Regions from separate parts of the Desulfovibrio sp. TomC genome, predicted to be linked through region 1. Evidence: predicted binding sites of a transcription regulator. Region 1 holds the regulator's gene; each other region holds the start of a gene.
The links. The regulator sigma-54, encoded in region 1, starts transcription at its own class of promoters, with help from an activator protein. The targets are predictions, from matches to a motif close to CTGGCACGGNNNNTGCTT.
Positions count from the first base shown of each region.

Region 2: a site for sigma-54 is predicted at 3,147-3,164, ahead of gabT (4-aminobutyrate--2-oxoglutarate transaminase). Genes of this name have one in related genera too.
Region 3: a site for sigma-54 is predicted at 1,939-1,956, ahead of NY78_RS13790 (motility associated factor glycosyltransferase family protein). Genes of this name have one in related genera too.
Region 4: a site for sigma-54 is predicted at 5,373-5,390, ahead of NY78_RS20235 (periplasmic heavy metal sensor). Genes of this name have one in related genera too.

Region 1 is NZ_JSEH01000001.1:290,655-297,944, forward strand. It holds gene NY78_RS24425 (PTS sugar transporter subunit IIC) at 133-849, opposite strand; gene NY78_RS01390 (PTS sugar transporter subunit IIB) at 931-1,392, opposite strand; gene NY78_RS01395 (PTS sugar transporter subunit IIA) at 1,395-1,832, opposite strand; gene rapZ (RNase adapter RapZ) at 2,047-2,934, opposite strand; gene NY78_RS01405 (PTS sugar transporter subunit IIA) at 3,022-3,471, opposite strand; gene hpf (ribosome hibernation-promoting factor, HPF/YfiA family) at 3,472-4,020, opposite strand; gene rpoN (RNA polymerase factor sigma-54) at 4,073-5,509, opposite strand; gene NY78_RS01420 (KdsC family phosphatase) at 5,639-6,175, opposite strand; gene NY78_RS01425 (CTP synthase) at 6,520-7,290, opposite strand, start outside.
Region 2 is NZ_JSEH01000002.1:278,077-285,366, forward strand. It holds gene NY78_RS02925 (branched-chain amino acid ABC transporter permease) at 1-378, opposite strand, end outside; gene NY78_RS02930 (ABC transporter substrate-binding protein) at 445-1,692, opposite strand; gene gabT (4-aminobutyrate--2-oxoglutarate transaminase) at 1,745-3,070, opposite strand; gene NY78_RS02940 (sigma-54 interaction domain-containing protein) at 3,488-5,188, opposite strand; gene NY78_RS02945 (N-formylglutamate amidohydrolase) at 5,308-6,027, opposite strand; gene NY78_RS02950 (carboxylate-amine ligase) at 5,993-7,258, opposite strand; gene NY78_RS02955 (RimK family protein) at 7,255-7,290, opposite strand, start outside.
Region 3 is NZ_JSEH01000013.1:109,761-117,050, forward strand. It holds gene NY78_RS13790 (motility associated factor glycosyltransferase family protein) at 139-1,908, opposite strand; gene NY78_RS13795 (cysteine synthase) at 2,033-4,333, shown strand; gene NY78_RS13800 (methyltransferase domain-containing protein) at 4,357-5,229, shown strand; gene NY78_RS13805 (hypothetical protein) at 5,296-6,096, opposite strand; gene NY78_RS13810 (hypothetical protein) at 6,134-6,688, shown strand.
Region 4 is NZ_JSEH01000032.1:23,362-30,651, reverse strand. It holds gene NY78_RS20260 (molybdopterin-dependent oxidoreductase) at 1-148, shown strand, start outside; gene NY78_RS20255 (universal stress protein) at 272-700, shown strand; gene sigZ (RNA polymerase sigma factor SigZ) at 846-1,415, opposite strand; gene arsM (arsenite methyltransferase) at 1,427-2,224, opposite strand; gene NY78_RS24030 (disulfide bond formation protein B) at 2,911-3,501, shown strand; gene NY78_RS23290 (rhodanese-like domain-containing protein) at 3,538-4,278, shown strand; gene NY78_RS24910 (hypothetical protein) at 4,444-4,947, shown strand; gene NY78_RS20235 (periplasmic heavy metal sensor) at 5,473-5,961, shown strand; gene NY78_RS25905 (SHOCT domain-containing protein) at 6,033-6,293, shown strand; gene NY78_RS20230 (LysR family transcriptional regulator) at 6,680-7,290, opposite strand, start outside.

The DNA of each region.
Region 1 (7,290 bases):
CGGGTCGGCTCCGCATTTAAAACTTGTGAATAATATCCCAAAACCCGTCCTTTGCCAAGTCAAATCCCCGGCTGACAGTGTCTTTTTTGCGCCCCCGCCCGTCCGGCTGTGGCTCGGGTTTGTGAAAAAGGCCTAGAAAAAACGCCAGAGAACGGCCGCGCCCATACCCCCGGCCAGGGTCACGTAAGCCGGACGGTAGCGCAGGGAAAGAACCGCTCCGAGGCTGCCGAGAATCCACAGCTGGCCCCAGGTGGCCTTGGATGAGGAAAGATAGGGCCACACCAGCGGCAGGGCCACGGAAAAAATGGCGATCAACCCGGCCAGGGCCGCGCTAAAGGCCACCCCCTGCAGGACCGCCATATTGACCAGGGCCCGACGTATAAGACGGCCGGGTTCGATGGGAGCATGCTGGCGTTGACGGGCCGCAGTGTACCGGGAAAAGACAATGTTCTCCACCACCCGTTGCGCCCCTTCCAGGGTCGAGAACAACCGGGCCAGGACAGAGGTGGCGGCGGCCACACACAGGGCTTCGGCCGGGGTGGTCAGGGAAAAGACATGCATCAGGGACAGGCCGGCCAGGGTGGCGGCGGCGGCGTTTGGCGGAATGATGGTGCCGGCCGGAATGCCGTCGAGCCAGAACAGCTCGTAGAAAATACAGAGCCTAAGGGTCGCGTCGAGATCACCCTGGCAGGCGGCCCAGAAGCAGCCGATCAGCAGCGGGCGTTCCAGCAGTGCGACGTTTACGGCAAAGCGAAACGACGAGAAAAGGACAAAAAAAAAGCGACGCCAAGGACGTGGAGCAGGATATCGGCCTGGTGGGTCATGGCATGTCTCTCGCCTGCAAGGAATCGTTTAAACCTGAAAACGGAAGCGATAGCTGTACCCGTGTTCTGCCGTTCCTGCAAACCCAGATCATCCTGCCCCGCTCCCTCAGGCCAAACGCGGTTGGGCCGGATCTCCCGGCAGGCAGCGGTAATCCAGGCGCACGCCCTGGTCCCGCAAAAATTCCAGGCAGGATTCGTCTTCTTTGGACAGGGCTACATGGGGGCAGATCTGGCGCTTGCCGGGAGCATAATGAAGATTACCGAGATTGAGGTTTGAAAAATCGAACCCGCGCTCGTAGGCGGCCTGGGCATCCCGACAGTTGGAAAAAAGGATCAGGGCTTCGCTGATGTCAAGCGGGGCGCGGGAGAAATAGGCGGCCAGATCGGCAACAGGCAGAAACACGATCTCAATCCCCGAGGGAATGGCCAGGGACATGATTTCCTGGCGCAGATGATCAGCGGCCAGCTCATCGTTGACCACCACAATCATGCGGGCATGGGTGAACGGCAGCCAGGTTTCGATAATCTGGCCGTGCACGAGGCGGTTATCAACGCGCACGAATGCCACGGCTAGCCCTCGGCCACCTTTTTGCGAAGCACTTCGCCGGCCACGACAATGCCCTGGCAACCGGCCTGTTTGGCCTCAACCGCCAGCGCTTCCAGGGGCTTGGTCCGCGAGCCGAGGATTTTGATCAGCATGGGCAGGTTGACGCCGGTGAGCACTTCCAACCGGCCCGTCCCCAGGAGCGACAGGCTCATATTGGTGGGGGTCCCGCCGAACATGTCGGTGAGGATGAGCACCCCGCCGCCCTGCTCGGTTTCCTTGATGGCGGCCTTCAGCGCTGTCAGCGTCTCGTCCACGGCTTTGGTCAGATCAACGCTGACGGCTTGGCAGAACTCCTGGGGACCCAGAATAAATTCCGCAGCGGCAATGAGCCGCGAACCATAGTCGGTGTGGGTGACGACCACCACGCCCACCGGCGCGTCCGTTCGGGACTGGGCATTCATAAGCAAACATCCCTGAGCATAACGCCCCAACTAGAGGACCCGGTCATCCGGCAACGGCCACGGCGCTGCCTGCGCCCCCTTGGCCGTTCTCCAGACCACGACCAGCCTTCCTGGTCAGTACCCCGCGACAAAACACGCCGTTTCAGGTGAGAATCCGCCCCGGCCCGGCTGACGGACACCGGGAACGTGACGAAAAACGTCCTGGACCGCCCCGCTACCCGCGCTCGATGTGTCGATGTTCCAAAGAAATATTGTAGCCAGCCTTGGACAACGTGTCAAAGACGGACTCGGCCACGGCCACAGAACGATGCCGGCCGCCGGTGCAGCCAAAGGCCAGGGTCAGACGGTAGCGCCCCTCCTTGCCGTAAAGCGGCAGCAGGTAGTGCAGGAATTCGGTGAGGCGGCGCAAAAACTCCCGGCCCGGGTCTTCGGCCAGCACATAATCGCGAACGGCAGCCTCCTTGCCGGTATGCTCCCGCAATGCCTTGTCGAAATACGGGTTGGGCAAAAAGCGCAGATCAAAGACCATATCCGCTTCGGAGGGGGGGCCATATTTGAAGCCGAAGCTCATGACATGGACCTTGAGCGTGCCGGCGGTGGGCCGGATAGAGGCCCATTTTTCCTGCAATTTGCGACGCAGATCGTGGATGGTGAAATGGGTGGTGTCGAGCACCATGTCGGCGGCGTCACGAAGCGGGCGCATCCGCTCGCGTTCCTCAAATACCGCCTGTTCAAGTCCCCGTTCGGCGCTTTCCAGGGGATGGGGCCGCCGGGTGGTGGCGTAGCGGCGGATGATTTCGCCGGTATCAGCTTCAAAAAAGATAATTTGGGGGGCGACGTCCTTGACCTTGATCTGGGCCAGGGTCGCGCCCCAGTCCGTATCGAGATCTGCCTGGCGCACGTCCATGCCAAGGGCCAGCCCCTTGTAGCGCTGGCCGCCCTTCTCGTCGAACAGGTTCATGAGCTTGGGCACGAGGCTGACGGGCAGGCCGTCCACGCAAAAAAAACCCAGGTCCTCAAAGACCCGCAGGGCCGTTGACTTGCCGGAACCGGACAAGCCAGTCAAAATGACGATGATGAGGTCCCTGGCTGCATTTTCCATGGCGTCCTCTCCCCGGCCCGAGGCTTTAACAGATTCCCCGCGCGGCTGTGTGACAACAACCGCGCGGGGAGATGATTTCTGGCGGACCTAGGCGGCGGTGAGCACCTGCCACAAGGCGGCGTCGTTTTCGGCGTCCAGAAAGGCGCGCCGGAAGGTCTCGTCGGAAAGCAGCCGGGAGATGTGGGCCAGGATGCGCAAATGCAGACCCGCAACATGTTCAGGCGCCAGCACCAGGAAAAAGATGCGGCAGGGCTTGAAGTCCAGCGCATCGAAGCTGACGCCGGCAAGGCTTCTTCCAACGACGATGACGATGCGTTCGAGGCTCTCCATCTTGCCGTGGGGGATGGCCACCCCGTCGCCGATGCCCGTGGTGCCCAGATTTTCGCGGTCAAGCAGCACCTGATGGGCGCGTTTGGCGTCAAACTCGGGCCAGTGCGCCTTGATCGGGGCCACCAATTCCGCCAGCACCTCGGACTTGGACTCCGACGCAAGCTCCCCGATCACGAAATCGGGCTGGAGATAGTCCTCTAACCGCATTTAGACGCCCGTTCCAGGATCGATGAGGCCGAAGTCGCCGTTGCGCAGTCGGTAGATGACATTGGGCCGTTCGCTTTCGGAATTGATAAACACCAGGAACTCGTACTTGAGCGCCTCAAGCTGCATGGCGGCCTCTTCAACGGCCATGGGCTTGGGCTCGTACTTGTCCGTCTCGATGATGGTGGGGATGCGGCCGCCCTCGCTGTCCTCACTGATGCTGATGACGTCCATGCGGACCTGCTCGATGGTCTGGCGACGGCGGTCCTTCTGCTTTTCCCGGAATTTCTTGGCCTGGGCCTCAATTTTGTCGAGAATCAGGTCAATGGTGGAGTACATGTCCTCGGACACTTCGTGGGCCGAGATGTGCATGTTGTCGGCCTGGAAGATCACGTCGGCCATCTGGCGGGTCTTTTCCACAGCCAGATTGACCTGCAACTCCGAAGAGTCCACGGCCGTGGTGTATTTGGCAAGTTTTTCAAAACGCTTGCGGGCATAGTCCCGCAAGTGATCGGATGGTTCAAAATTTTTGAAATTAAAGGTGATGTTCATGTTATCCTCCGGGATGGCGTGGTGTGGGGCCGGGAAAACCCGGTCCGAAGCATCAGAAAACCGCCTTGCGTTTCGACGATGACTCGATGCCCATGGCCGTTCGGTATTTGGCCACGGTTCGCCGGGCGATGTTGATTTGCAGCTCGTCTTTGAGCATATCGGCGATAGCCTCGTCGCTGATGGGCTTTTTGGCGTTCTCGCCGGAAATAATGCGCTTGATCATGGCCTTGACCGACTCCGAACCAACCGTGGTGCCGTCGTCGAGCTCCAGCGAACTGTTAAAGAAGAACTTGAGCTCAAAAATGCCATGGGGCGTGGCCACGTACTTGTTGGAGGTGATGCGGCTGACCGTGGACTCGTGCATGCTGATGTCGTCGGCCACGTCCTTGAGAATGAGCGGCCGAAGCTTGGTCACGCCGTCCTCGAAAAAGCCGCGCTGAAATTTGACCAGGCTCTCAAGCACCTTATACAGTGTTCGCTGGCGCTGATACAGGCTTTTCATGAGCCACATAGCCGAGCGCATCTTGTCTTGCAGGTAGTCCTTATCCTTGTCTTTATTCGGGTTCGTGCCGTCGAGATAGGTCGTGTTGAGCCCCAGGCGGGGCATCCCTTCCTCGTTGAGCACGATAACGAAATCATCCCCGTATTTATACACGAAGGCGTCAGGACTGACGTAGATCGGGTCCCCGGAACCGTAGCTGGCCCCGGGCATGGGATCAAGGGTCTGGATCATCTCCAGGTATTCCTTGAGTTTTTCCATGGTCAGATGAAATTTTTTGCAAAGCGGCTTGTAGCGCTTCTTTTCCAGGTCCTCAAGATGCTCGCGCACCAGTTCAATGAGGATGGTATCTTCGTAGCCGCAGACCTCGATCTGGATCAGCAGACACTCGCTGGGCGTGCGGGCGGCCACGCCCACGGGATCAAGGCGCTGGAGGCGATGGAGCACCGCTTCCACCATGGCCGGTTCGGCCCCGGCCATCCCGGCCAGCTCTTCCACCGTGGCCTGCAGATAGCCCGAGGAGTCCAGGCTGCCGATGATGGCTTCCCCGACTTCCACTTCCTTGGGGGTAAAATTGGACAGATGCATCTGCCAGCCCAGATGCCCGTCCAGGGACGGCTTGGAGGCCAGCCGGGCGTCATAGGCCATGCCCTCTTCGGGAATTTCGGAATCGCGGGACTGAGACTGGCGGCCGGTGCTGGCAAAATCACCAAGGTAGTCATCCCACTCGGCGTTTTTGAGCAGCTCCTTCTCCATGGCTGCGTCCGTGGAATTGCCGGTCGGCCCGAGGTTGTCTTCGGCCATGACCCGTTCAGTTGGCCGGTCGTCCTCGACGGTCTCCTCCAGCATTGGATTTTCCAACAGCTCCTGCTGCACGCTCTCAAGCAGCTCCAACCGGGAAAGTTGAAGGAGTTTGATGGCTTGTTGCAGCTGGGGGGTCATCACCAGCTGTTGGGAAAGCTTGAGCTGCTGCCGCAGTTCCAGGGCCATGCTTACCGCCGTGCGCGTGAGTCGTTTGCGTCCAAGGGTTCTACTCGGTTTGGACGGCGGCCCACAGCCAGCCCGCCCAACAAAAACCATGCCACAATTGCGACCTCGTGGCAATCGGCACAAGCGGCCCTAGTCGAGGAACCACTCATAGGCAGCCCCGAGTTGCCCCTTGGCTGCCAGGATAAACCGCACAGCCTCGCGGACCGCCCCGTGCCCCCCACCCCGGCGCGAGACCCACAGGGCCAGCTCCAGGATCTCCGGTTGGGCATCGGCCACGGTCATGGGCAACCCGACCAGCCCCATGGGGCCGGCGTCCACCCAATCATCGCCCAGATAGGCGGTCTGTTCTGGCGAAACACCCTGGCGTTCCAGAATACCCCGCAGCACGCCCATCTTGCGGTGATGGCCCGGGTGGTACTCGGCAATGCCCAGATCGGCCATGCGCGCGGCCACGGCCGGACTGTCCAGGCCGCTTATGACCGCAACAGCCAGTCCGACAGCCTGGGCCGCCATGAGGCCCAGGCTGTCATGGACATGAAACCGTTTGGTCACCTCGCCACGAGCATCGACATAGATGCCGCCGTCGGTCATGACGCCGTCGACATCAAGAACCAGCAACGCCACTTCCCTGGCCCGGCTGGCGGCCAGATTCGCATCCTCAGGCATACAAAACCTCCAACGGCCGGAGCACACTTCCTCCCCGACCCAAACGCCGCTCCTGACAGACAAGACCCCAATGCCCAGACGCAGCCGGCATGTCCCGCCCAACGGGGCGATCATAGCCAAAAAACACCGAAATGACCAGCAGATAGAGGTGTTTTTCCTGCTCTCATGGCAACGGGACAAGGAGCACGCCTTGGGCCTTGGCCGCCCTGGTCTCTTCCCTGGCCCCAGGACACCGCGCATAGCCAACGAGCCCGGCAGGCCAGACGGGCCCCAGTTACAACGAAGCCGTCCGGGAGAAAGTCGCTTCCCCCGGACGGCCGTCAGACGTGCCTCGCGTGAGCAGGCTAGGCTTTCTTGCAGCGTTTGGCCGCAGTCACAAATTCCCGGAACAGCGGATGCGGGCGCATGGGGCTGCTCTTGAATTCCGGATGGAACTGGCAGCCCAAAAACCAGGGATGTTCCGGCAACTCGACCATTTCCACCAGTTCGCCGTCAGGCGACAGTCCGCTCAGGACCAGTCCACCCTCCTCGAAGGCGGCGGCGTAGGCCTTGTTGAATTCGAAACGATGGCGATGGCGTTCGGAAATTTCGCCGGTTCCGTAGGCAGCGGCGGCCCGGGTGTCCGGGGCAACGACGCAGGGATAGGCACCCAGGCGCATGGTGCCGCCCTTGTCGCTGGAGGGATCGCGATGTTCGATGGTCTGGGTGCGGAAGTCATACCACTCGCGCATGAGGTAGATGACCGGGTGCGGCGTGGTCAGGTCGAACTCCTCGGAGTTGGCCCCGGCCAGCCCGAGCACGTTTCTGGCATATTCGATGACCGCGCACTGCATCCCCAGGCAAATGCCGAAGAACGGCACGCCCTTGGTGCGGGCATATTCGATGGCCGCGATCTTGCCCTCAACCCCGCGCGACCCGAAGCCGCCCGGGACCAGGATGCCGTCGATGCCAGCCAGGGTGGCGGCCACGTTTTCCCGGGTCAGTTCTTCGGAATTGACATAGACAAAGCGGACCGACACCCCGGCGTGGATGCCGCCGTGGACCAGGGATTCGTGCAGGCTCTTGTAAGCTTCCTTGAGATCGACATACTTGCCGACAATGGCAATCGACACCGT
Region 2 (7,290 bases), on a different contig from region 1:
AACGGTGCGGTACTCGGCGCCAAAGAGCATGAGCGCCAAGTTGTCCAGGACATACCAGACGCCTGTGGTGACGATGATGACCGTCAGCGGTTCGCGGACCTGGCCTTCGGCTTTAAACACGGGTTTGATGACCACGTCCTGCAGATAGTAGCCGAAAACGAACAGGACGGGCGGTACAATGACAAGGGCCAGATACGGGTGGATGCCCGTGAGACGAATCAGCCAATAGGCGCTGAACATGCCGACCATGAGCAGTGAGCCGTGGGCGAAGTTGACGACCTTCATCACGCCGAAAATCAGCGTGAGTCCAAGGGCCGTCAGCCCGTACATGGCTCCCATCATGGCGCCGTTAAGCGTCGCCTGAATCACCGCGGTCATGAGGCCTCTCCGGACGTTTGGCCCCGGACCGGCACGGACCGATCCGGGGCGTTGGTGCCATGAATGCTATTTATTGGCCGGGAAGACCGGGGTGTAACCGGCGCGGCGGGCGGCTTTCGGCCATACGGTGACGCGCTCGGGCTTGCCGTTCACATTGGCCACCTGGACAATGACGATGCCGGCGTTCTTGTTCTGTCCGGTCTCGTCGAACTGGACGCCGTCGTAGGAGACGACCATACCCGGTCCGGTGGTCAGGTTGGTGGTGGCCAGGGCCTCGCGGATCTTGGCCGGATCGGTGGAAGCAGCGCGCTCCAGGGCGTCGGCGATGACGTACATGGCGACGTAGGCGTCAACCGACTCGCCGGTCAGGTCGTAGCCGTACTTCTTTTTGAACTTCTCGTTGGCGGGCTTGGCCTGGGGCTTGTTGACGTCGGTGTTCCACTCGACTTCGTCAAAGATGCCAAGGGCGTTGGTGTCGGTATTGTCCAGGAAGGTGGGATCGGCATGGCCGCCGCCGCTGGCCAGGACGACTTTGGGCTTGAGCTGCATTTCAGCCATGGTGTTGGTCAACAGGATGGCGTCGGCCGCGTTGGAGACCAGCATGACGATGTCGGGGTTGGCCGACTTGAGCTTGGTCACGACCGGGGTCAGGTCGGTGGCGGTTGAGGGATACGGCTCGTCCAGAACGATCTCGTAGCCGTCTTTCTTGGCCAGCTCGCGCCATTTCTCGGCAAAGCCGGTGCCCCAGTCGCCGTTTTCAAAGAGGAAGGCGATCTTTTTGAGCTTCACGCCGGTTTCTTCCTGCATGTCTTTCAGGAAGCGGAATTGGTCGCGCACCCACCAGGAGTCCTTGGCGGCGATGCGGAAGACGTTTTTAAAGCCACGCTCGGTAATGGTGTCGCGCACGGCAACCGGCACCACAAAGGGGATGCCGTAGCGCTCGGCCACCTGGGTGGCCGGGTAGGTGACGGCGGAGTTCCAGCAGCCGGTCATGAGGTTGACCTTCTCGGTATTGATCAAGCGCTCGGTCTCGGTGACGCCGACGGTGGGGTCGGACTTGCTGTCGGCATAGACCAGCTCCAGCTTGGCTCCGCCCAGCGACTTGATGCCGCCGGCGGCGTTGATCTCTTCCACAGCCATTTCCCGGGCCTGCTTGCCCTGGACGCCGACCGAGGCCGAGGGGCCGGAGAGCGGCTCGACGTTGCCGATTTTGACGGTTTTGTCAGCGGCCAGGGCCGGGACGGCGAACAGGGCGGCGGAGAGGGCCACGCCCATACAGCCGGCCAAAAGCGACGTAAAAGAACCGTTTTTCATGCCTACACCCCTTTGTTGGTTGTCGGTTGCCTGTGTCGGACCGTGTTGCCAGCTATTTGCCGAGGGTCTTGGACACCTCGCGGATGCCTTCTTCCATGATGTCGAGGCCGCGTTCGAGCTGCTCGCGGGTGATGACCAGAGGCATAAGCACTCGGATACAGTTGCCGAAGTTGCCGCAGGACAGCACGAGCAAGCCGTTGTCCTGGCAGAACTTGGCCACGCCCTTGGCCGCTTCCGGGCACGGGGTCTTGGCGGCGCGGTCCGAGACGAATTCCAGGGCGCGCATGGCCCCCAGGCCGCGTTCGTCGCCAATCAGTTCGTACTGTTTCTTGAAGGCGGCAAAGCGCCGTTTGACGGCGTTGCCCAGGCGCTCGGCCTTGGCCAGCAGGTTGTCCTGCTCAAAGATGTCCATGACGGCAAGGCCAGCCCGGCAGGCCAGCGGATTGCCGCCATAGGTGCCGCCGATGCCGCCGGGAGCCACGGAATCCATGATTTCGGCCTTGCCGACCACGCCGGCGAGCGGCAACCCGCCGCCCATGGACTTGGCCACGCACATGAGGTCGGGAGTGACGCCGAAGTGTTCCATGGCAAAGAGCTTGGAGGTGCGGCCAAAGCCGGACTGGATCTCGTCGGCCACGAACACGATGCCGGTCTCGTCGCAGATGGCCCGTATTTTTTCGAAGAATTCCTTGGGCGGGACAACAAAGCCGCCTTCGCCCTGGACCGGCTCGGCCACGATGCAGGCGATGTTCTCGGCGGCGGCAGTGCCTACGAAGAATTCACGCATCTTGTCGGCGCAGGCTACGCCGCACTTGGGATAGGTCAGGCCCAGCGGGCAGCGGTAGCAGTAGGCGTAGTAGGGGTACTGGTAGACTTCAGGAGCCATGGGACCGAAGCCGAACTTGTAGGGTTTGACCTTGCTGGTCATGGACATGGCCATCAGGGAGCGGCCGTGGAAGGCGTTTTTCATGGCTACGACGCCGCTGCGGCCGGTGTGGCAGCGGGCAATCTTGACGGCGTTTTCCACCGCCTCGGAGCCGCTGTTAACGAACATGGCCTTCTTGTCGCCCTCGCCCGGAGCCGCGTCACAGAGGCGTTTGGCCAGCATGACGTAGGGTTCGTACATGGTGACCATGGAGCAGGTGTGGAGATAACGCCCGGCTTGGTCCTTGATGGCGGCCACGACTTTGGGGTGGCAGTGTCCGACGTTGAGTACGCCGATGCCGCCGACGAAATCGATGAACTCGCGTCCGGTGACGTCGCGAAGCAAAGCGCCCTTGGCAGATTCGACGAAAAAGGGCGTGGCGTTGGGATGTCCCTTGGGGACATAACGGTCGCGCAGTGCTTGCAGTTCTTGCGCCTTATCGGTGGTGTTCACGGATCATCCTCGGATGTTTCGGTTTATGGCGACAGTGCCTCGTACTAAAATGCACATAGACGGTAACAGGTCTTTCCAGCAAGAACCGGGCCTTCTTTGTAAATTGTGTTATTTTAGTGAGTTGATAATTTCATGTTGCTTTGAAGTGCAGTTGTTGATTCATGACTGAATCAACAAAAATGCAAAAAAATAATCATAACAGGATATTAGTCGATGAACAGTTCTGACTCAGGATGAATCACAGCGATACAGCCGCTCAAACCACTCGAAATCCCGCATGAATATTTTGCACATTGACCGGAAATTGATGATAATATCAATAGATCCTGGATGTTATCCGCAAAACGGGAAAAACCGGGACAACGCCTGAAAAGGCGTTTCCCGGTCCTGGCTCAACGAGGCTGATGCAAAAATGAATCAGGCCCGGGACAGGCCGTAGCGTTTCAATTTGCGCACCACGGTCGCCTGGCTCACCCCGAGGTGGGCGGCCATCTCACGGGTGGTGCGACAGACGGCCATGGCTTCGCGAAGGCGGCGGATACTGGCCTGCTCGGTGGACTGGACCAGAGGGCGCGGTTCGGACGGGGCGGCGGGCAGGGGCATGTCGCCGGCCAGGGCTTCGATCAACGCTTCCGTGAGGTCGTCGTCGTCGCTCATGACAAAGGCTTTCTGGATGATGCTGACGAGTTCGCGGACGTTGCCGGGAAAATCGTAGGCTTCAAGGTGGCGCATGGCCCGGGCCGAGAGGCGTTTGGCCCGGCCGTGGCGGGTGTTTTGCTGGGCCAGATAGAATTCGGCCAGACCGAAGATGTCCTCGCGGCGTTCGCGCAGCGGGGCGATGCGCACGACAAAGGTATTGAGCCGATAGTAGAGGTCCTTGCGAAACTGGCGGCGCTCCACCAGCCCTTCGAGGTCGCAGTTGGTGGCGGCCACCACCCGGCACTCGACAATGCGCGGATCGGCCCCGCCCAGACGCCGCAGCTCGTGATCGTCGAGATACTTGAGCAGTTTGGCCTGGACCGAAAGCGGGATGTCGCCCACCTCGTCGAGAAACAGCGTGCCGCCCATGGCCAATTCGATCAATCCGGCTTTGCCGTCTTCCTTGGCCCCGGTAAAGGCCCCTTTCTCGTACCCAAACAGTTCCGCCTCGAAGAGGTTTTCCGGGACGGCCGGGCAGTTGATCTGAATAAAGGGCTTGGGCGACCGGGGGCTGACCTGATGCAGGAATTTGGCCAGCAGGCCTTTGCCAGTGCCGGATTCGCCCAGGAGCAACACCCGGGAGGCATCCATTTGGGCGAGTTTGAGCAGGGTGCGCAGGGTCCGTTGCATCTGTGGGCTCTGGGCCACGATGTCTTTTTGCGACAACTCAAACAGGGAGAGTTCGGCCAGCTCGCTGCGGTAGCGTTCCTCCACCTTGCGAGCGTTTTGCAAGCCCTGGCGCAGGTTCTGGAGTTCCGTCACGTCGCGTTCGTTGACCACGACCAAGGCCACCTTGCCCTGGTCGTCAAGGACCGGCGTGGCCGTGACCAGCAGTTGTTTGCCGGTCTTGGTGATGTGCTGGATCATGCTGGACTGGCGCTTGGTCTCCAGGACATCGAGGGTGGCCGAGCGGTCGACCATGCGTTCAGCCACGATACAGGCCACGTTTTTGCCGATGTATTCGGCCGCTTCAATGGAATTGAGGCGTTCGGAAGCGGCGTTGATGTCCAGGATGACCCCGGTTCCGTCGCATATCCAGATACCGTCGGAAACGGAGTCGAGAATGGAACGCAGTTGTCCTTCCATGGCCGGATGGGCATCGCCGGCACTTGGACGGCAAATGGTCGTCGCCCCGACCACGCGGCCGTCGCGGCGCACGGGAAAGGCCGAGAGAACGATGGTTTGGGTTCCGACGGCAAGGCGATCAACGATCGGGGCGGCTTCTTTGAGGCAGCGGGCCAGATGCTGCCACAGGTCGGGTCTGGCCAGCCGCAAGGCCGCGCCGGGGCTGGCCGCCTCCGGGCCGAACAAGGTCAGGGCGGCAGGATTGGCCATGGCCACCCGGCCATCGGCGTCCACGGCCAGTACCGGCCGGGAGAGCGACCCAAGGATGTCGGAAGCGGCGAAGGGTGCGGCCATGGCGGGTATGCATTCTCCGTCGGGTCAGATCGTTTGAGGCGGTACAGATGGTGGTACGGCTCACATGGCACGAAAGGCGGGCCGGGCGCAACGCCGGGGTGGAGTCTGGGCCTGCCTGCCTACAGGCAGACCGTCTTCCTGCCCAAGGCCCGGACGAGCGCGTCGGCCAAGTGGTCGCTGACACTTGTAAGCGACTCCTCGCCGCCCAGGGCAAACCGCTGGTTCACCTCCAATTCCACGCCCATGTACCTCTCACCGAAGCGGCGGCGCAAGGCGGTCGCCAGTCCGTCGGATACCCCGCGATAGGGATAGTTGCGCCGCACAATGAGATCATTGTCCAGACAAGCCAGCTCACGCAACCAGCGGGCGCAAAACGTTTTTTCCGCTATCCTGCCGGGATCGTAGAGAAAGCCAACATCGCAATGGCGGGTTACTTCGCCCAAGCGCGGGGTGAAGCTGTGGCTGGCAATGTGGAGCACGGTTGCCCCGCCGGCCAAGCCGTCGGCCACCAAGCGAGCCACGGCCTCGCGGTGGGGATGGTAGTGGGCGGCCAGGATGGCCTGCCTGGCGGCGCGGGGCAGGCCCTTTGTCACACCCGAGAAAAGCCGGGGATGTCCGACCGAACGGTTGAGGTCCACGAGCAGGCGGCTGACCGTGGCGGCGAGCAGCGGGGCGGCTACGGCCCGGGCCAGCGCCTGGGCCGTGGCCAGCGCGCCGAGGTCGAAGCCCCGGTGGCTGGCCAGGACCTCGCCCCAGTCGGCAAAAAACGGGGCATAGTCCCCGGGCACGGCATTGCCGCCGTGCTCACAGGTAATAAGAAGCGCCCAGGATGCCGACATTGAACGGCTCGTTTCGGATGAGGCAATCCGCCAGCTGGCCGTAGATGCGTTTGATGGTGCCCGGGCGATAGTCCCCGTCCACGGCGGCCAGGATGCGCCGGGCCAGACTCGATTGATCGACCAGGACGCCAAGCGCCTTTTCCCAGTCCGGATCAAAATCCATGGTCGGCAGGGCGCTTAGGGCCAGCCGCCGCCAGATGACCCTGGCTGGGATGTATGACGGGGCATAGACGCCAAAGAGCCGGGCATAATCTTCGGAAACCTTGGTGCGTCCGGCGTCGTGGACCGTCTTGCCCAGGATGTCGGCGAGTTCGCGAGTGCCCCAGGCCTTCTGCTCCTCGTAGGTGGACCAACGTTCTTCAACCAGACCTTTAAGAGCGGCCACCACCACCCCGGCCAGGGCGAAATCGGCAGCCGGGCACTCCTGGGTGTCGAGCACCCGGATTTCGATGGTGGAGCGCTCGAACCGGGGGATCGCCCCGCGGGCATTGAGAAAATCACCGTGGAGCAGGCCGTCCGGGTCCAAGGGGGCAATGTCGCGGTAGAGGGGCTCAAGCACGCGCTGGTGGTATTCATCCATGGAAAACACCGCTTCCGGGATGACCAGGCCCATGACCGAGGGGACCCGATCGGCGTTGTGGGCATAGTATTCCATCCGGGTGTCCAGAAAACCCGTGGCCTTGCCGTTGAGAATGGGCGTGGAGGCGGCTAGGGCCGGCATGATGGGCAGGAGCACCCGAATGGCGGCATGGAGCCGGCCGAACTCGTCATCACCCTTGAAGGGCAGGTTGATGTGCATGCTTTGCAGGTTGGCCCAGCCATGACCCTTGCAATTAAAGATACTGTCAAAGGTCCGGTAGAGGTCGCCATTCTCGTGGGGCCACAGCACGGTTTCCTTGAAAGGGTCCATGAGGGGGTGGGCGCCGGTGGGCAGCAGGCGCGCGCCAAGCGGTGCCAGCAATGCGTCGGCTTTCTCCACGCTCTTGGCAAAAGCGGCAGCCAGGCCCTTGAGACTCTTGGCCGGCTTGGTCACTTTCATTTCCAGCACATGGGCCACCAGTTCGTTGGACCAGGTGACCGGCCCCATGACCGCGTCGCAGGCCCCTTGCTGGCCGGCGGCTGCCGCCAGCAGGGCGTCGGCCACGGGTTTGATCTCAAGCGTTTCCCGATCCACGATCATGTATTCGATCTCGATGCCGAAAGCGGAAAAAAGCGGTCTGGCCTTGGTCATATATTGAGGCTCCCGGTTTTACGGCGTTCAAT
Region 3 (7,290 bases), on a different contig from region 1:
ACCCAACGACGCAGCCTGTCGCGCCCGGCTAATCTCTTTAAAAACCTTTGCCTTTCCAGGTGGGATTCCAAAGGGCTCAGCCCTTTGGCCGCCGGAGGCACTCTTCCCTCGTTCTTCTCCAGCTTCCTCCCTCTCCCCCTACGCCGCCCAGGACCCGGACGGGGCCAGGCAGATGTCTATTTCCCGGGTTTTGGTCAAAATGCGCTGGCGGATGGCCTTGAACGCCGCCAATTCCTTGACGCCGTAGCGGGCCTTGGTATGGACCAGCCCGGCCAGATCCATGATCTCGTTGTACAGGTAGGGCATGTAGAGCGGATCGTGGCGGGTGAAGAACTGAATCTGGGACAACAGCTCGCGGATTTCGCCCTGGTGCTTGTCGGCCTTGCGCACGAGTTTTTCCAGTCGCCGCGAGGCGTTTTTGAGCGACGTGGCCCAGGCGTCGGTCTTGGGCGAAAATACCGGCCGGGTACGCGGCTGGGAGGCCCGGTTAAGCGCATCCAGGAACACCTCTTTGGCAATGCCCTGGCTGACCAGCAGTTCGCCGGATTCGAGGTCGTCCCGGCCGATGTTGACGGCCCCGTCAATGACGACGCCGCCGCCGTAGAGGTTGAAGAAACCGGCCCGGGAGTTGGTAATATCCTTTTCGATATCCCGCTTGGCGGCCAGGAAGCCGAGGTGGGTATAGATGGCCTCGCCGTGCAGATTGGTGAGCTTCACGTCTTCGTGCGGGTTGTAGGTATGGACCCACACGGCGTTGTGGTGACCGGCAACGTGGGTGGTGGAACCCTTCCAGGACAGGTCGCAGCCAGCCATGATGAAGCGTTCGGCTCCGGCCCAGGCGAGAAAGCGTTCCAGGGTGACGGAGACGTTGCCGCCGGCGTCGAGGACCAGTTCCTGGTCCTTGAGCACGTAGGTGCCGATGCCGCCCTGGGTCCACAGCGGTATTTTGGGGCCGGGATAGCGGGCCAGGACGCCCGGAGCCATCTTGGTGGAGTAAATAAAGGGGATATCGGCGACAAAATTCGGGTCGGCCAGATTGTCCAGGCTACTTAGCATGTTGTCGTTAAAGTCGATGGCCAGGCACAGATCGGGCTTGATGCCCAGGCGTTCCAGGGCCGGCAGGGTCTGCAGGGCGGCGGCGTAAAAGCCTTTGTCCCGGTGGCGGCGCAGCAGCGGGGCGAAGTCGGCCAGCGACGGTCCCGCGCCCAGGAGCACGGCCGTCAAACCTTTGGCCATGCCGGCCATTCGGGCCAGACTGCCTTCGTTCATGGCCCGGGCGTAGTTGCGAAGCTCGTTGCCGACCATGACTTCCTGCTTCTGGCGCAGCGTGGTCAGATCCACCGACAGGTTTTCGAGCTTGGCTTTAACCAGGGCGGTCAGCCGGGAATATTCCGGGCCCATCTGTTTGCAGGCCATGTCGTTTCGCAGGTAAATGCGTGAAAAAAGGAAGCTCACATCGAGATTTTGCAGGGCCGACTCGATGGCGGGAATCTCGGGGGGCACAAAGCGCAGCTTGCCATGGGCCAAAAACGGCCGATAATCGGTTTGTCCCAGGCAGGCCAGCAGCATTTCCGGCCGGGGTTCCATGACCAGAACCTTGTGGGAGTCGGGGGTGCCGGTCAGCACATGGTTGAGACCATAGCCAAGGGCCGTGCCGATAATGATGGTGGCTGCGCCTTCGAGCTTTTCCGTGGGCCGCCAGTCCCTATAAAAGAACGGCGGCGGCAGCTTGCCAAAAAGGCTTTGCCCGTCGTCCATGCGCCAGTCGATGACGCCGCCCGGGTTGCGGAAAAGCCGTTCGTGGACGATGGCCGGATCAGGATTGCAGCCGGCCAGCCAGCGGCCCGTCGGGTCGCCGGACTCGGCCAGGAAGGCGAGATTGTCGGCAAGGTACTTGTTGATCTCCATGGTCCCATCCTTGGTTTGCTGCCTGGCCTCAAGCAAATTTCCTGCCACTCTTGCCGGTTGACGATTTTTTGCCTACCACGTTTCCTGTCCGGCCATGACCGGATTTTATCCTGCGAGGCATGCCATGATTCATGATTCCGTGCTGTCCCTGGTCGGCAAGACCCCGCTTGTGCGCATGGGCCGGGTGTGTCCCAACCCGGCCGTGACCCTGTGCGCCAAAATCGAGATGCGAAACCCCGGCGGCTCCATCAAGGACCGCGTGGCCCTGGCCATGATCGAGGCGGCTGAACGCGCCGGCGAATTGACGCCCGGACGCACGGTCATCGAGGCCACCTCCGGCAATACCGGCATCGGGCTAGCCATGGTCTGCGCCGTCAAGGGCTACAAGTTAAAGCTCCTCATGCCGGCCTCGGCCTCGGAGGAACGAAAGCGCATCATGCGGGCGTATGGCGCGGAAATCGTGCTCACCCCGGGCAACCTCGGCACCGACGGGGCCATTGAGGAGGCCTATAGGCTGGCCCGGGAGGAACCCGAGCGCTACGTGCTCATGGACCAGTTCAACAATCCGGCCAGCATCGAGGCCCACTACGCGGCCACGGCCGTGGAGATTTTCGAGGCGTCCGAGGGCCGGGTCACCCATGTGGTCGCGGCCCTTGGCACGTCGGGTACGGCCATGGGGCTGGTCAAGAAATTGAAAGAACTCAATGCGGCCATTGAAGTCATCGCCGTGGAGCCCCGGCCCGGCCACAAGATCCAGGGCCTTAAAAACATGCAGGAGTCCTATCCGCCGGGCATTTTTGACAAGCATGCCCTGGACGCCATTGTGCCGGTTGAGGACGACGAGGCCTTTGCCATGGCCAGGCGTCTGGCCCGGGAGGAAGGGCTTTTGATTGGCATGAGCGGCGGAGCGGCCATGGCTGCGGCCACGCGGCTGGCTTCGGGACTGGCTTCGGGGCTGGTGGTGGTCATTCTGGCCGACAGCGGCGAGCGTTATCTGTCCACGACGCTTTTTGCCGCGCCCGAGAAAAAAGGCGTGGCTCTCGGCAGCGTCGGTCCGGCCGCGCCGGTCTATCTCGACCCGGCTTCAGCGTCGCCCGGTCTTTTCACCTTTGGCCCGCCCCTGTCCGATCCCGGCGATCTGGATGCCTGGCGGCGGGTGGTCGTTCTCGACGTCCTGGCCCGGGCCTTGACCCGGGGCGGGGGCCGGCCGACCCTGGCCGTGGGGCTGGCCGATCTCGACGACCGCTGCCTGGAAGCCTCCCGGGCGGCCGGGCTTAAGTGCCGGGAGTTTGCCGCCGCGGCCCGGGAGCGCGTGGCCGGTTATGCCGGGCTTTTGGGCGTGGCCGGGGCCGCCTTTCCCCTGGCCGGCGACGCCCTGGACGAGGCCCTGGCCATGACCCGCAAGCTCATGGACAAGGGGCTGGCCTATGAGAAACTGCGCAGCGTCTATTTCGACGTGGCCCGGGACAAGGCCTACGGCCGGCTCCTTGGCCTGGACATGACCAAGCTGGCCCTGGGCAAGACCGTGGACCTCGATTCGTACGCCAAGGACCATCCCCGGGATTTCACCCTGCTTAAGCGCGTCAGTCTCAAAGACCTCAAGGCCGGCGATATCCTGGTGACCCCCTGGGGCAACGTGCGCCCGAGTTGGTTTTTGCAGATGGCGGCGGCAGCGGCCAAGACCCTGCCGGCCGTGACCGTAGTCGTGGCCGACGAGGATAAGACCTTTCCCCACCTGGAAAACCTGCGGGCCATCTGGGCCGGCGGGGCCGGGCTTTCGCCGGCCGCCTGGCTGGCCGGGGGCCGGGTGTCGGGCCGGGACGGCATCGAGGGTGTGCCGCGTCTGGACGACCTGCTGGCTCTTGGCGTCCATCCCCTGGCCATCCGGGCCTGGCTGTTGTCCACGAGCTACCACAAACCGCTCTCCGCCACCCCCGATGCCCTGGCCATGTGGGAGCGAAATCGCAGCCGCATCCAGGAGTTGGCCGCCAACCTGACCCTGGCGGCAACCGGAGACGGCGCGCCAGGGCAGATTGCCGCCGGTGAAGCCGAGCGCCTGGAAGCGTCCCTGGAGGCGTCCTTGGCCGACGATCTGGCCGTCTACCATTGCTGGCCGGCGCTTTTTGCCTTCTGTCGGTTTGCCAATGCCGCCCTGGCCGCCGACACGCTGGCTCCGGGCGACGCCTCGCGGCTTTTGGCCGCCCTGGCCCAGGCCGACAGCGCCCTGGGATTGCTCGACGCCGCCCGTCTGCCTGTTGCGCGTCCGCTGTGGCCGATCGAGGCGACCCGACTGTGCGCGGAGCGGGCAGCGGCCCGGGAAGCCAGGGATTTCGCCCGGGCCGACGCCCTGCGGCTGGCCATCGAATCTCTTGGCTACCGGGTTGAAGACGCGGCCGACGGGGCGCGGCTTTTCCCGGTGGGGTGAGCGGCTCACAACGGGAAGGAAGCATGGCGGAATATCTGGCCACGGGCTTTGCCGGGCTTGACCGGACAGTCGATCCCGACGTCTACGTGCGGTGTCTGCGCTACCTGGGCGACGCCCCGGGAATGCGGGCCATCAAAGACGCAAGCATAACCCGGCTGGGACTTTCCCCGGGTGTTGCGGCCCTGGAGGTCGGATGCGGCCTGGGCGTCGAGGCGGCGGCCATGGCGGCAGCCACCGGGAATGCCGGGTTGGCGGTCGGACTGGACGCCAGCCAGACCATGCTTCGCCGGGCTGCGGCAGATATGGGCGCAAGAGCCGGCAACCGGCCCGTGCTGACCGCCGGGGACGGCGCACGCCTGCCCTTTGCCGACGAGGTGTTTGCCGCCTGCCGCATCGAGCGCACCTTGCAGCATGTGGCCGATCCCGGCGCGGTGCTGGGCGAGATGGCCCGGGTGGCGCGTCCCGGCGGCGTGGTTTTGGCGGTCGAGCCGGACTGGGGAACTTTTGTGGTGGACAGCCGGCATGTCGCTGTGACCCGGCGGCTGGCCCGGTTTTGGTGCGACAGCTTCCGTTGCGGCTGGATCGGCCGACGCTTGGCCCGGCTCATGGCCGCAGTCGGGCTGGTCGGAATTGAAATTGTCCCCCACTCGCTGGTGTTGCGCCGCCTTGACGCTGCCGAGGCCGTCTACAGTCTGTGCGAGACAGCCGACCGGGCCGCCGCCTCCGGCCTCGTGACCCGGGCCGCTGCCGCCTCGTTTCAGACGGAACAACGCCGTCTGGATGCCTCAGGCGTCTTTTTTTCGAGCCTGACCTTTTTTATGGCCGTGGGCAGAAAGCCGGCGGCCGGGGAGTGCGGGAGAGACGAGGAAGAAGGCCTCCGGCGGCCGGGGGCCTGAGGCCCCCGGACCCCCCAAAGGGGTTAAGGGGGACGGTGTTACTCCGGTGAATGTCCGGCAGAACCGTCAGCGGGGCAGGGGGGCGGCGACGAGGAGGATCCATTTTTCGCCGAAACGTTTTTCGGCAAACTCCTTTTCAAAGGCGGTCATGCCGGCCGGGGACGTCAGCTCCAGGCGATGGCTGCCCTTGCCCGGGGTGGCGTGGGCAAAATAGGCCCGGCCCGAAGCATCGGCATACAGCAGGCCGACGTGATAATAATAGAGCCGGCCGGAGATTTCTTTGCTGAGCGTGGCAAAGGCGATTTCACCGGGCCGCAACTGGCCAAGAACCGAGGTCCAGGCCGCGGCGTCATGCAGGGGAAAACCGCGAAATTTGGCCGCGTCCAGGACTTCCGGGGCTGGCGGGGCCGTCTGGCCGGGCGGCAGCAGCACGCGCCGGGGCAGGCCGTCGGTGACGTTTAGGATCAGGTCGTAGCCAAAATCCCAGTCCTCGCCGGCCGGGGCTCCTTTGCCGGAATCGCCCTTGCGGTCGCGGCGCATGGCGTCAAGGGGCAGGGGCCGGCCGAGGATGGCCCGGGAGGCCGTCACGACAAAGCCGCTGCAATTGAAGCCGCGGTCTGGGAAGGTTAGGGATTGATTGGCAAAGAGGGTATGGCGGCCGGAGGGGTCGTCCACGCCGTCGTCGCGGTAGGCAACGCCCAGGAGCGGCGTGATGGCCGCCGCAGGGTCGCCGGCCAGGGCCGGGGCGGCTGCGGCCAGGGCGGCGCACAGGCCCAGTGCGCAGACGACAAATTGACCGCAAGAGAAAAGCGGCGTAACATCCAGATGATAGCCGGGCCGCAAGGACTGGGGCCGTTTCCCGGACAAGGCCGGAACACCACGGAATCTGCTCAGGAGGCGGAGGATGAAGTTTACCATTGAGATCAAGGGTTTCGGTCAGCGAATTTTTTATTCCTACATTGAGAAGGAAGTGGTGCGGGAGGCCAGGGAAGCCAACCGGGAACGCTACATCGAATACATTTATCATGGCGCGGACAACAACGTCCACTCCTCAGGCGAGGATCTGCTGGAAAGCAATCGGCCGGTTGTCTACATCATTGTCAATGAGAGAGAAAAACTTCGGGTCAGCCTAAGCAAGATCAATTGCGAGGTCAAGAGCCATCCGGCCAAGAAGATTTTTCAGCCCTACGTCAAAAACAACCTGCTCTATTGTTTTGGTTTCAATGAAGAGTATATTCATACCTACTCCTTCAGCGATGTCGAGGAAATAGACATCGATAAGATCACCGCCCGCATCACCGAGACGGAGATCCCGAAAACCATCGAGAACAACGTCTGGATGCAAAAGATTATCCATATCGAGAGTATGCTGTATGACGGCAAAGAAATCAAACGCGAGGAATTTCTGTCCCACCCCGTGGGCAACATCCTCGGTCCGGTCATTATCGATCTCGAATAGTCTGTCCGTTGCCACGGATATTGAAAAGCCCGGTGTGCTGCCGGGCTTTTTTTGTGGCGTCGGGAGGCCGGACGCGAATTGGCCGTCAATAAGGCTATCCCGGAGCAGAGCGCACACAGTGGCAGTCGGGGCAGGGGCGCAAACGAGCGGGCAACAGGAAGCAGATGGTGAAACCGGGTGGAAGCGGGGGCGACAAAAGATGGGAAAAAACGGCTTGCTGTTCCCGCAGGCGGGGCAGCGGTGGACCGGACGCAGAGGACGTCGGGACACGGCGGCGGGAGCACTCAAAACGAGGGTTGTAAAAAGACAGCGGCTTTTCCAGCGCCATCCGGCCAACGCACCTGAAACCGGGAGCGCCCCACGCCTGGGCCAACGCCCCCCACCCGGACCGGTTTCCAAAGGGGCCTCCCCCTTTGGCCGCTGGAGCAACGGTGAGTCCCGTCAAGGGCAAACACCACATGGTACGGTCCCGGTTTTTTTTCCCTCTTTTCCTACGTCACGTCCACCCATCGACTTGGCAGCGTACCCGGTCAAATTAAACAAACTTCCGGTGGGTTTCCAAAGGGGTCTACCCCTTTGACCGCCGGAGCATTCTTCCTGTC
Region 4 (7,290 bases), on a different contig from region 1:
CATTACGCCCGACCCGCGCCGGGCCACGGGCGTGCACGGCAATGCGGCCATGCGGGTGGACCCAGTGCTCAAGAACACCTGTCTTGTGGACAAAGTGGGCGGCTCGGCAGTGTTTTACCAAACCCAGGTGAAACTGGTGAAGGTGTAGCGGCAGCGCGGCGCATACGGGCTGCCCTGGTAGTGCGTTCGGGCAGCCCGTTTTGATGTTGCCGCGTCAGTCCAGGCATCGTTATGCCAACCGAACAAAGCCACTCGCTTAAAGGAGTATCGCGTGAAAATACTTCTCGCCTACGACAACTCCGATTATGCCGAAGTTGCCATGGAGCGTGCGGCTAGGCTGGCCCAAACGCTCGACGCGCAATTATTTGTCATCTCTGTGATCCCGGAACTCAGTTGCTCGGCGGCTGGATTTCCGGAAGGCTACTGCGAGACGGTAAACAACGCATTCGCCAAAGAATGCAAAGAGCTGTTGGACAAGGCTTGCGCGTTACTGGCCGACAAGGGGATACGCGCCCAGTCGATACTGGAATTTGGGCATCCTGCGGGCAAAATCCTGGAAGCCGCCGAGACACTTGACGCGGACCTGATCGTTCTTGGCTCCAGAGGAACACATGGCATTGAGCGGTTTCTCCTCGGCAGCGTCTCCAGCAAAGTTGCGGCCCACGCCAAATGCGATGTTCTGATAGCCCGTAAACGCTGACAGTATTTCCGTCTCACCCCTCCACCTGGCTGCCCCGAAGTCCTCCCCGGGGCAGCCATTTTTGGGGTAGACATGATGAATGCGTCGGGGATGGAGTCTGTATCGGCGTTGTGCCCAACCTCCAACTGATGCGAGGCTTGACGCATCAGTTTTCGGTGCCCACGGCACTCCACCGGGAACATCCTCCCGGTTTGACGACAAAATCCGTGATGCTTCCCCGGGCATCCAACTCCAACTGGCAACAATCCTCGATCATGCGTCGCATTTGCAGCCTCGCCCGCAAAACGCGGGACTTGACCGCAGCCAGGGAGATACCCAGCCGGCTGGCCACCTCCCGTTGTCGCATCCCCTCGTAATCGGCCATAACCAATGGTGCTCGCATCTTCTCCGGCAAGGCTTCGATCATCGGCTTCAGGCAAGCTCCCATTTCTTTGGGGGAACCCACACTCGGGTCAGGGCTTGCAGAGGCCAGCGACGGCGGGAGTTCGACCGTGGGACGCTTGCCGCGATAATGGTCGGCAATAGTTGTTCGGGCAACCGCGAAAAGCCAGCCTCGCGGTTGCGTAACATGGCTTTGTGCCAAATGAGATAAGGTCTTTAAGAATACGTCTTGCAGGATATCGTCCACGGCAGCCTGACAAAGCACCCGCCGGGTGATGAAAGCCCTGAGTTCATCCCGATGCGCAATCCACATGATTTCCAGCTCTTCCTGCATGACAACCGTCCCTAAGCCTTGACGGCCTCGATGCTCGCCGAGGCAAGGCTATTCTCCAAGTTAAGTCCCGGAAGCCACGCCGCAAGCAGTGCTTTGGTTTCCGGCCGTGGACGGATGGAAACTTGCCTGAATCCGGCTTCTCGCATCATCGCTTCGAGCACAACAATTCGCTCGGCTCCGGCCACACAGGCCGCATGCAGCTTGATGTCCCGACGCACCGTTTCGGGGAGTTCCTCCGTCGCCACGATATCCGATATGGCCAGTCGCCCGCCGGGCTTGAGTACCCGATACGCCTCCCGGAATACCTGGGCCTTGTCCGTGCTCAGGTTCACCACGCAGTTGGAAAGCACGACATCGGCGATGCCGTCGGGGACCGGAAGATATTCGATCTCGCCAAGGCGAAACGACACGTTGCCGCATTGTGCAGTTACCGCATTTCTTCTCGCTTTTTCAACCATCTCCGGCGTCATGTCCACACCGATGACGCGCCCGGTTTCCCCCACCTGTCTGGCCGCAAGAAAACAGTCGAAACCACCGCCGCTGCCCAGGTCCACGACAACCTCGCCCGGGCGTAATGCGGCTATGGCTTGCGGATTGCCGCAGCCGAGGCCCATGTTCGCCCCTTCCGGGACACTTTGCACTTCCGCCGTGGCATACCCGGCCATCCGAGCCAAATCCTCCGATGAAGTGGCGCTGTTTGGGCCACCGCATCCGCTCCCGCAGCCACAGCCGGACTTCCCGGACAAGGCTGTCTCGGCGTATTTTGTACGGATTGATTCTCTGATCTCGACATCGCAATGCTCTTTCATCTGAGTTCTCCTGTACCCACAAAATGTGCGGCTTTTGGAGGAAGACGGAATCCGAGAAAAAAGGATGCAGAACTTTCCTTCCTTTCGGAAGACACACCAACACTCAATATCCCTACAGAAAAGTATGGAATTGCAGTGGTTTGTAAGATTTGTAGACACACTCTGTGTATGGAAAATGAGCATACAACTAAATAACTGCATGATTATCTTACACAATCGAGATGCGTCGATGCCACAGTGCTGTAATTATGGACAAATTTGTTGGAACAAAAAATGCTTAAGGGGAGGCAAATCTCCGAGTTGGTCAGGGGGGGCAGGCGTTCGGAATGAGCCAATCCTCGAAGAATATTTTCCAATGAGGCTTATTACTCTATTGTGAATATTTCGGAGGCAAAAGAATGCATTGGCGGACGTATCGCGGCTACAAGCATCCTGACAAAACAATTCACAAGCCATCGGTCTCGCAAAAATCTCTGGGATTAGTCGGTTTTCAAAAGCAATATTTAAAGGAGAATGCCCCTTGGACGCATTTTTTTTCTTTGCAATTTCTGCCTCAATGGTATTGACGTACCTAGGGCACAGAAAGCAAGCCATTTATATTCTTGTCGCACTCCTCCCTGTCGTTATCATGTGGTATGTTTACAACATCAATTTCTATTTAAATATATCCCTCTAAGGACTATGAGATGAAAATTTCGAAGTTTATAGTTTTTTGTAACCTTGTCTGGATTACTGTGATAATGTGTGTCTTACTAGGATCGCTTTATATCCAATTCTTTATTGGCGAACAGCCGTGCCGTTTGTGTACTTGGCAAAGAATGGCCATGTTTATTATCGTTACATTGCTGCTCATGAACATAAAGTTTGGCCAAAGAGCAAGCCACTATGGGCTAATTATAATTTTTTCTCTGTTTGGAGCTTCTGTTTCTGTTCGGCAAATTCTTTCCTATATAATGCCTGGAAACCCAGGATTCGGCCCTGTTGTGTTTGGAGTCCACACGTATACTTGGGCATTCCTTGTGTTTATGAGCTGTATCCTAGCTTCAAGCTTGACGCTTGTTATGGGTGCTCAAAAAAATCATGAGGAAACAATAGTTTTATCTCGATACAAAAAAGGATTTTTTGGTCTAGCTGTGGGGGCATGTCTTTGTTTTTCGGTAGCTACATTGTTCCAATGCGGATTGAACGTGTGTCCAGCTGCTACCGAATTTAATGTTACTGCGCAAAAAGTGTTGAGTGCAGAAGAAGCCTGCTGCCCAGCCGATAAAAATAAATAACCTTGCAACAACGGAACGACTAACACGGAGTACATTGTGACTATTAAGCGCCATATTGTTTTGGCTATATTTTTTTTGCTTGGTCTAAGCAGTCTCGCATTAGCAGACGTTCAAAATTGCGATACGGAAACAATGAAGTCTGTCATTTCCGAGAATGCTAACAATAAAAACTTCGTAGTAATTGACGTAAGTCCAACAGTGTCTTACGAAAGCAGTCATCTTGAAGGAGCCATTTCATTGCCGGCAGAAAGCCAAAACTTTGAAGAAAACATACAAAAGCTCGACAAAAACAAAAGTTATCTCGTGTATTGCCATAAAATGAAATGGACTCCAAAGGCCATCGAGGTCATGAAAAGAAATGGTTTTGAAAACCTCTTTGCTTCGGCAGAAGGGAAAGAGGGTTGGATGAAGGCTGGCAATAGTGTAGTCACTCAGACAGCGAATCAATTAGATACAAAGTCAATGAAGAAATTCATTGCGGAAAACAAAGCAAATGATAACTTTGTCATTCTCGATGTAAGCCCCGCGCCGGCTTTTGCGCAACGCCACATCGACGGGGCAATAAACATGCCTGCAAATCATCCTGATTTTGAAAAGAACATCCAGATGATGGATAAGAGTAAGACCTACTTGGTCTATTGTTTTGCAGGACGGTGGACTCCACAAGCAATAACTTTTATGAAGAGTAATGGCTTTAAAAACGTGATCGCCTCATCAGAAGGTCTTTCTGGGTGGGAACAAGCCGGCAATAATGTTGTCTTAGGTGATGCCAAATAAGATATTCGGCCTGTATGGGATCAAAGGCGTACACTTTGCAAAAAATCAGCCCTGGGGCCAGCGAGAGGAGCTAACACCTCTTCCGCTGGTCTCAAACATACAGTATGCCGTTGACCCCGGGCATTGGTCAGCGTACATACTTAAACAGGGCCAAGGAGTTTTTAAATGAAAAAATACCTATTGCTTTTAACTGTACTAATTTTTCTTTTTAGCACGTCATACTCTGTTAGCGCCGAATCACTCCCTGATGGATTTGGCGATCTAAAGTTTGGAAATCCAGTTCCGGAAGAATTGCTCGGCAAAGATAAAGCAAAAATAGCCAATCACGACAAGAACTACTCGATACGAACAGACCGTCGTGACAATTTTTTTGGAATAGATGTAAAATGGATTGATTATTCTTTTGTAAATGACGTATTTTATGAGGCTAGTTTTGAAACGGATGCAATGAGCATAGACCAGTATAAGAATTTAGTCGCTCAAGTCTCAGCGCGATACGGACCGCCTCTTTTGTCCGGAAGTCTTGTCCAGGGTGAAATCATCGATCTCTGGCAACATGACGGAAAAAGCTTACGGTTTCACACCGCGAGTGTTTCAAACAATATGACAATCGTTGTCGAAATTAGCCAAATAACTAATGACATGAAGTGCTCATGTATCCAGCCATGATTGGCGGCCAGTAAAAATATCCTGCCATCATAAAAGATCGTTTCTATTCCATCATATTTTTAAATAAAATGTTTAATTTCAAGGCTTATGGCTTGGTATTTTTTCAGCTAGCAGTTGTATCTTTTCAAGTATAGTTCTTGTCCGTGAGTTTCACAACGATTCCTCCTGAAGTAGAATGGCAGAGATAACTCTCGTAAACGCCATGCACAGCCTTCGCGTTTAAATCTAGACTTTCAGTTCGCTTGAAAACGCACCAGCCAAATCTGGTGGGTGGATCATTCTCGCTGTTAGCGCGAGCTGATTTGCGTTGAAAGTATACACAGATCAATTTTGAGCTGTCATAATGGTCACTATCTATACAGTTCAGCGAACATCACCGTGGCTCATTCTCCCGCAATAGACTGCATTCCTGGACTTAAACTGCTATGGCACGGATGCTGCTAAATTTGTGCAGGCTCTGGGCGCTCGCCTCTCCACAACCAAGCGACTCCGGTTGCGGCCGGATATCCAAAGGAAGGTTTTATCATGCGCGTTAAGACGTTTCATATTGCACTGACTGCTTTGGCTGTTCTGGCTATGACTTCTTCCCTGGCCCTGGCTCGCCCCGGCGGCGGACCTGGCGCGGGGCAGGGCGGCTGCTCCAACATGGGGGGCGGCATGTCTCAGCTAACCCCTGAAAAGCAGGCAACCTTTCAAAAGCTTCGTGACGCATTTGTTGCCAAGACAGCGCAACTGCGGGCCGAGCTTGGCGTGAAAATGGCGGAACTCAACGCTTTGTCTGTGCCCCAAAATCCCGATCAGGCGAAGATAGACGCCCTGTCCAAGCAGATCGGCGATTTGCAGGGCAAGCTGTTGTCCGAGCGAACTCAGTTTCGTATCCAGGTGACAAAGGATGTCGGCCCTGGGATGGGAAGGGGAATGCGCAGCGGCATGGGCGGTGGTATGGGAAGCGGCATGGGAAGCGGCATGGGTAGCGGCATGATGGCAGGCTACCAGGGCGGTGGCCGTCAGTAGCCACACAAAGACACTCCCTGAGCCGGCGGTCCCTGCTGCCGGCTCAGGGTCAATCAAATACCCATCCAGCTATGTGTGCGACCTACAGAATCTTTTTCATGGGCGGTTGGCAAACGCTTGGGGTGATCCTTGTTGGGCTTGCAGCCGCCGTGATCCTGGTCCGAATGTTTCATCCTCCCAAGCGGTTTGATTTTCGCCGTGGAGCTGCCGCCGACCGAGACGACGCGTTACGCATCCTGCGCCTGCGCCTCGCCGAAGGTGCAATAACCCCTGATGAATTCGAGCGACTGCGAAGAGCCGTTGATCCCCTGGAAAGCGACGGGAACAGATAGGCCGTTGGGCTAATCGTTCGTTAAGGGCATGGGCGATCCCTCCCAGACACACCTCCCTCATCCGCCTCCATTTTGCTGGCCCCCAACCGATCATCCCACCCCTTGCCCTAGTGAAGACTTCTCTCCCCCGACATTCTCAAGGAAACCAGGGAGGACGAGGCGGAAAGCCCAAGATATCGGAGATTGGCTTCCGTCCTAAGGCCTGCTTACGGCCAGGGTGCCGCCCCACTCATTGCGCGGCGATGCCCACGCCCCGGTAGCCCAAACGATGGGGAATCCCTGGGTGGTAAAAAGCCTCCTCCCACCACGCTCGTCAAACTCTGACAAAGGGTCTTTAATGCTGCACACTGGGAGGAATTGGTTCTAGCCGGATTCCTGTCGCTTCGTTACCCACCTGCCCTGCAGCAGTCGGTGCTCTTCCCCGTTATACACTCTTTCGCAGCGAGTGAATCCAGGCAGGCGGGAGGCGAGGCAACTGCCCCGCCCATGAGTTCCCGGCGCATCAGATCCATGAAGGCGGCCAGCGGCGGGGAGAGCCATTTGTCCTTGTGGTGCAGCATGAGCACCGCCGTCTCCAGGATCGGCCCGGCCCAGGGCAGCAGGGCCAGGCGACCGGCGGTCAGGTCGTCCCGCACGGCCAGGGCCGGCAGGATGCTCACCCCCAGCCCGCCGGCCAGACAGCCCCGCAGGGCTGCGGCGCTGGAAAATTCCAGGCTGGCCGCCGGGCGCACCCCGGCTTCGGCCAGCATGTGTTCAAATGATTTGCGCGTGGCGCAATCCGCCGTGGAGAGTGCCAACGTTTCGCCGGCCAGATCTTCCACATTGCAGGGGCCGCCGTGCGCCAGCCGATGCCCAGGCCCGGCCACCAGCACCAGGGGTTCCACGCCCAGGGCCTCCACCACCAGATCCCCGGCCCGGACACTGTCGGCCATAAGGAAGGCCAAGTCCGTCACGCCTTGGCGCAGATCCTTCTCCAGCCCGTCCAAGGTGCATGAGA